2 linked regions of the Mesorhizobium shangrilense genome follow. The protein of the gene in region 2 interacts with the protein of the main gene of each other region in a pairwise test. Links are inferred from orthologs where the notes say so. Each region holds a gene or a part of one and is shown on either strand. Other genes may lie near its edges. The genes, in order: PD284_RS07230 and PD284_RS21805.

Region 1 (3,210 bases), 3.1 Mb from region 2 along the record:
CGACATCACGTTCAACCTGTCCTACGCCGCCGACCTCGACGCCACCATGAAACTGCTCGTTGACCTGGCAACAACGGATCCGCGCGTCAGCAGGCTGCCTGCGCCCAGCGCCTTCATCAGCAATCTGACTGACGCCTCAATGGCGATCAGCCTGCGCTACTGGACTTCGAACAAGGACTTTTGGGGGGTGAAGATCGACCTGATGCGGCGCGCGCTGACGCGGCTAAAGCAGGCCGGCACGCCCTTCTCGCCAGCTGCCAACGTTCCGGCGCAGCAGGACGACGCGCCAGAACGGCCCAGCCCGGCGCAGCATCGCCACCGAGATGCGCCGGAACCCGTGCGTCAGTAGAGGCCGCGCTTCGGACAAGCCGCATCATCTGGCCTTTCGTAACGGAGACGACGGCGTCTCGGATGCGGAATCCATCTCTCCTTTCGCCTTCTCCCTCAGTGCGGTCGACGACAACGAGGAGCGCGGGCCATGGATGAAGGTCCAGGCCGGGGCCTTCATGTGGGCGAGCCGCGGCGCGTCGGCTTCGTCGATCCGCGCATGGTCGAAGGTCTTGGCCATCACCGAGGACAGAAACGAGAGCGTCGACCCCGGCCTGTCGATCACGGCGATCGGAAAGGTCGTCGCGATCTTGCGCCACCGCTGCCAGCGGTGGAAATCGCTGAGATTATCGGCACCCATGATCCAGACGAAATCCACGCCGGGGTTGCGTTTCTTGACCAGGGCCAGCGTGTCGGCCGTGAAGCGCACGCTGTAGCTCGCCTCGAAGGCTGTCACCTTGATGCGCGGATCCTCCGCGATGACCTCGGACAGCCTCAACCGTTCGGCGAGCGGCGCGAGTTCCCGCGTGCTCTTGAGCGGATTGCCGGGCGTGACCATCCACCAGAGCTGGTCGAGCGCCAGGCGTCTCAGCGCGATCTCCGCGACCAGCGCGTGGCCGGCATGCGGCGGGTTGAACGATCCGCCGAACAGGCCGACCTGCATGCCCTTCTCGGCGTGCGGCATGTGAAGGTAGCGGGACAGGAGGGTCGCGCCCCCCGCCGATGCATCACTCCGATCAGCCCCGTGCATGCTGCCGGACATCTCCCCCTGGTGGAGCGGGCGTTCGGCTATGGCCGCACCTGCCCTGCCCCGCGCACGCGATACTTGAACGAGGTGAGCTGCTCCACCCCGACGGGTCCGCGCGCATGCATCCTGCCGGTCGCGATGCCGATCTCCGCCCCCATGCCGAACTCGCCGCCATCGGCAAACTGGGTGGAGGCGTTGTGCAGCAGGATGGCCGAGTCGATCTCGCTGAAGAAGCGTTCCACGGCCGACGCGTCGTCGGCGATAATCGCTTCGGTATGGTGCGAAGAGTGCGTCTCGATGTGCTCGATCGCCTCGCCGATGCCGTCGACCAGCTTCACCGAGATGATGGCGTCGAGATACTCCGTCGCCCAATCCTGCTCCTTCGCCGGCTTTGCCGTGGGGAACGCCGAGCGCACCTCATCGGTGGCGCGGATTTCGCAGCCCGCCTTGGCGAGCGCATCGAGGATCGGCACGAGGTGCGTCCCGGCCACGGCGCGGTCGATCAGCAGCGTCTCGGCCGCGCCGCAGATTCCGGTGCGCCGCATCTTGGCGTTGACGACGACCTTCACCGCCATGTCGAGATCGGCCGAACGGTCGATGTAGACGTGGCACAGCCCTTCCAGATGAGCGAAGACCGGCACGCGCGCCTCGTTCTGGACGCGCTCGACCAGGCTGCGGCCGCCGCGCGGCACGATCACGTCGAGATTGCCCGAAAGCCCCTTCAGCATCTCGCCGACGGCGGCGCGGTCCGTGGTCGGCACCAGCTGGATCGCTTCCGCGGGCAGTTTTGCGGCCTTCAACCCTTCGACCAGGCAGGCGTGGATGGCGAGCGATGAATTGATCGAGTCCGAGCCGCCGCGCAGGATGACCGGATTGCCGGCCTTAAGGCAGAGCGCTCCGGCATCCGCCGTGACGTTGGGCCGGCTCTCGTAGATGACGCCGATGACGCCGAGCGGCGTGCGCACGCGCTCGATGCGAAGGCCGTTGGGCCGATCCCATTCGGCGATCACCTCGCCGACGGGATCGCGCAGGTCGGCGATGGCGCGGATGCCGTTCGCCATGTCGCGGATGCGGGCGGGCGTCAGGTTCAGCCGGTCCATCGATGCGGACGACAGGCCGCTCTCCTCGCCGTTCCTCATGTCGAGCGCATTGGCGTCGAGAATGGCGTCCTGGTTGCGGATGACGGCGTCGGCCATCGCCACCAGGGCGGCGTGCTTGCGTTCCGCGGAAGCCACCGCCAATGGTCGCGCGGCAGCCTTCGCCTTGCGGCCGATGGCGGCCATCAGCGCGGCAGTGTCTTCGCGGGAATTCTCATTGGCAGTCAGCATATGCGCCTCGCAGGCATTCGATCGACTGCCCGCTTACACCGCAAAGGACGCAACGGCAACTCAACCGGCGGCAGGCAATTCGGCCGCAACCGCTCCCAGCACCAGATCGTCCCGGTGGATCATCGCGGAGCGCGACTGGTAGCCCAGCACCGCTTCGATCTCAGCCGTCTTCAACCCGGCGATCCGCACGGCATCCGCCGAGTCGTAGCCGATCAGCCCGCGGGCGACCTCATGGCCGTCCGGCGTCAGCACCGCAACCGTGTCGCCGCGCGAAAACGTCCCGCTGACGAGCTTCACCCCGGCCGGCAGCAGCGACTTGCCCGACATCAGCGCGCCGACCGCGCCGGCATCGACGGTGAGCCGCCCGGCCGGCTCCAGATTGCCGGCGATCCAGGTCTTGTACCCCTTCACCGGCCGCGCGCTCGGCTTGAAGAAGGTCGCGCGCTCGCCCCGCTCGATTGCGGAAAGCGGGTTCAGCCGGGTGCCGGATGCGATGATCATCGCGGTCCCCGCCAGCGTGGCGATCTTGCCCGCGTCGAGTTTCGTGCGCATGCCGCCGCGCGACAGTTCCGACGCGGCGCCGCCGCCCATCGCCTCGATCTCAGGCGTAATGCGGTCCACGACCGGGATGAATTTCGCGTTCGGATCGACGGCAGGCGAGGCCGTGTAGAGCCCGTCGATGTCCGACAGCAGCACCAGGAGGTCCGAGCCCATCATTGTGGCGACCCGGGCCGCCAGCCGGTCGTTGTCGCCGTAGCGGATTTCCGTGGTCGCCACCGTATCGTTTTCGTTGATGATCGGCACGGC
Region 2 (3,261 bases):
CGACGGTCAACTTGCACGCCGAACGCCGACATACCGGTCGTGGGGACGCACTACCGACTGAGATGGTTCAGCTTTGGATGAGTTGTGGAAGGGGAGGGGCGGTGGATGCTCAATGATTCCCGGACGCCTGCCATGTTGTCCCGGCTACCGGTGCCCATCTAGGTCCAGCCGGGAATCGACTCCTGCGCGGGCGTCTGCTGGCTGGCCGAGTGAGACGAGTGCATTGGGTGCAGAATGCAGAAATGGTGCAGAGGGCATTCAGCTCATGCGCGGCGCGAAGCCCAAACGCCGCTACAAGCCAGCCACGCGGGCCGGCTTGCGCTTCGCATTGATTGTGATCACTCGATGACGCGTACGATACGGCGTGTTCCGGGATCGACCAGGACCGTGCGGTTGCCGACGACGACGTAGCGGTACGTCACATCCGGGACTTCGAGGGCGCGAAGCTCGACCGTTTCGGGAACCGTCGATCCGATGTTGAGCTCGACGCCTGGCAGGTCGATAGACGCCAAAGGCTTCTTCTGGACGTATTCGCGGATCACCACTTCCTGTTCCGGGGTTATGATGACGTCCTGGGCGGCGCTCGCGCCTATGCCCGCAAGCATGGTAAGCCCGGCCATTGCGCCGGCAAGGTGAAGCTTCATCTGTGCCTCCTTCGGTAGCCCGATTTGCGCTGCCGATCATCGAACTCTTGACTGCATCCCGGCAACGTTGCCCCTCTCAAACGTGGTGAGAGGTATGTTGTTCCCGAGCAAGCTGATGGCTGTGCGCTGGGACCGCAGGCCAGACGGGCTCGGCCGGCCCACTGCATCCAGGACGATTGCGCTCCGGTCAGCCGGGGCGCCGGAAGCCCATTGTGAGGACGGCCGATCAACGTCCGTTCCGGTTGCTCCCGAAGCCGCGCCGAAAAGGAGCCGGATAGTCGGGGGCCAAGGCGACCCGGCCCGGGCACCGGCTGCGGTGGGGTGGCGGATATCTCAGCCCTCCCGCGCGGTGGGTTGGTGATTGGCGTCGCGGCCATCCGGCCACGACGGTGCGTAACTGATGCACATCGAAGACAGCGGATCTGGTACTCCCGGATTTGCCGTGGTGTTCGGATCGGTCCGGCGTTCCTACTTTTGCGTGCTGAGGCGGTCGCGGCCGGGGCCGGGATGCGCAGGCAGGATGGTGGCGGCCGGTAAGCCGATGCGCTCTTACCCTTCCGAAAACAGCGTCCAGTGCGTCGGACGGAAGGCGACCCGGGATCTGGCCGCTGCAGGATGATCGATGGGAAGTTCGATCTCGACGCGCTGCCGCTCGCCGCCGACCTCGAGTTCCACCCGCCGGGTTCCGGCGACGCGTCGGCTGCCCGCGACCGTGCCGGCGATGCAACCGCCGCAGCCCTCGGTGAGCTCGACATCGTGCGGACGCATGTAGAGCGTGGCCGGGCCGTCGGGCGCACCCTTTGCCCCGATGCCGAGCGCCCGGTCGGCCAGCCAGATCTCGTCATGCTCGACGCGGACCGGCAGCGAGCTGGAGTCGCCGATGAAGCCGTAGACGAAGGCCGAGTTGGGCCGGTCGTAGACCTCGTCGGCGGAGCCGACCTGCTCGATCCGGCCCTGGCTCATGACGACGACGCGGTCGGCGAGCTCCAACGCCTCCTCCTGGTCGTGTGTGACGAAGACGGTGGTGTGGCCGGTGGCGTCGTGGATTTCGCGCAGCCAGCGCCGGAGCTCGCGCCGCACCTGTGCGTCCAGCGCCCCGAATGGCTCGTCGAGCAGCAACACCCTGGGTTCGATCGCCATGGCGCGCGCCAGCGCCACGCGCTGCCGCTGGCCCCCTGATAGCTGATTGGGATAGCGGTTCTCCATCCCTGACAGTTGCACGAGGTCGAGCAGTTCCAGCGCGCGCCGGCGGATCTCGGCGTGCGGGGGGCGTGCCTCGCGTTTCCGCACCTTGAGCCCGAAGCCGATGTTCTGCGCCACCGTCATGTGCCGGAACAGCGCGTAGTGCTGGAAGACGAAGCCGACGTTGCGGTCCTGCACCGACTTTTCGGAAGCATCCTCGTCGCCGAAGAAGATCGAGCCCGCGGTGGGGTGTTCCAGTCCCGCGATCAGCCTGAGCAGCGTCGTCTTGCCGGAGCCCGATGGGCCGAGCAGGGCGATGAGCTCGCCCGATCGGATGTCCAGCGACACGTCCCTGAGGGCCGGGAAGCGGTCGAATTCCTTGCGGACGTGGCGGATCGAGACTTGCATGATGTCCTCAGTGCGTGGCGTTGGCGGCGAGTTCGTCGCCGAAGCGGTACTCGAGGATGGATTTCAGGATGAGGGTGACGAGCGCCAGCAGCGCGAGCAGCGTCGCGACCGAGAAGGCGGCGACGAAATTGTACTCGTTGTAGAGGATCTCGACATGCAGGGGCATGGTGTTGGTGAGCCCGCGAATATGGCCCGACACCACCGACACGGCGCCGAACTCGCCCATGGCGCGGGCATTGCACAAAAGCACACCATAGAGCAGGCCCCATTTTATGTTCGGCAGGGTGACATGCCAGAAGGTCTGCCAGCCGTTGGCGCCGAGCGAGATGGCCGCTTCCTCGTCGCCGGTCCCCTGATCCTGCATCAGCGGGATCAGTTCGCGCGCGACGAAGGGAAAGGTCACGAACACCGTCGCGAGCACGATGCCGGGCACGGCGAACAGGATCTCGATGCCATGGCTCTTCAGCCATGGGCCGAGCACGCTGTGTGCGCCGAACAGGAGCACGTAGACCAGGCCGGAAATGACCGGCGACACTGAGAAGGGCAGGTCGATCAGCGTCGTCAGGAACGCCTTGCCCTTGAACTCGAACTTGGCGATCGACCAGGCGGCGGCGATCCCGAAGACGGTGTTGAGCGGGACTGCGATCGCAGCGACCAGCAATGTGAGGCGAATGGCGGCGAGCGTGTCGGGATCGCCGAAGGCCGACCAGAATTCACCCACGCCGTTGCGCAGCGCCTCCACGAAGACGGCGATGAGCGGCAACACGAGGAACAGCGTCAGGAAACCGACCGCGACGGTGATGAGCGCCAGCTTCGTGGCCGGCCGCTCGGTGGTCGGCGGCGGTGACGCGGGCCGCGTCTCCTCCGACTGCGCGCGGATAAGGACGGCATTCTCGCGCGCCGAAGCCATATCAAGCGCCATGGCCATACCTCCTGCGGCTCCAGGCCTGGATGAGGTTGATCAGGAAAAGCATGACGAAGGAGAGGACCAGCATAACCGCGGCAATCGCCGTGGCGCCGGCATAGT

Evidence for each region.
Region 1: the proteins of PD284_RS21805 (region 2) and PD284_RS07230 interact in binary tests that used the Escherichia coli proteins (3 or more experiments, as listed by UniProt). The link is inferred for Mesorhizobium shangrilense from one-to-one orthologs.

What each region holds. Positions count from the first base shown.
Region 1 is NZ_JAQGPN010000001.1:1,462,568-1,465,777, reverse strand. Bases 261-3,153 are described here. They hold PD284_RS07230 (glutamate-5-semialdehyde dehydrogenase), read right to left. Parts: upstream 2,404-3,153; coding sequence 1,117-2,403; downstream 261-1,116. Other genes in these bases: proB (glutamate 5-kinase), read right to left, coding at 2,464-3,153; PD284_RS07235 (nicotinate-nucleotide adenylyltransferase), read right to left, coding at 374-1,012; PD284_RS07240 (mechanosensitive ion channel family protein), read left to right, coding at 261-349. In the rest of the region: more of PD284_RS07240, read left to right, coding at 1-260; more of proB, read right to left, coding at 3,154-3,210. UniProt on the Escherichia coli protein: Catalyzes the NADPH-dependent reduction of L-glutamate 5-phosphate into L-glutamate 5-semialdehyde and phosphate. The product spontaneously undergoes cyclization to form 1-pyrroline-5-carboxylate.
Region 2 is NZ_JAQGPN010000001.1:4,518,359-4,521,619, reverse strand. Bases 215-3,158 are described here. They hold PD284_RS21805 (sulfate/molybdate ABC transporter ATP-binding protein), read right to left. Parts: upstream 2,235-3,158; coding sequence 1,194-2,234; downstream 215-1,193. Other genes in these bases: cysT (sulfate ABC transporter permease subunit CysT), read right to left, coding at 3,146-3,158; cysW (sulfate ABC transporter permease subunit CysW), read right to left, coding at 2,242-3,156; PD284_RS21810 (DUF1236 domain-containing protein), read right to left, coding at 339-644. In the rest of the region: more of cysT, read right to left, coding at 3,159-3,261. UniProt on the Escherichia coli protein: Part of the ABC transporter complex CysAWTP involved in sulfate/thiosulfate import. Responsible for energy coupling to the transport system.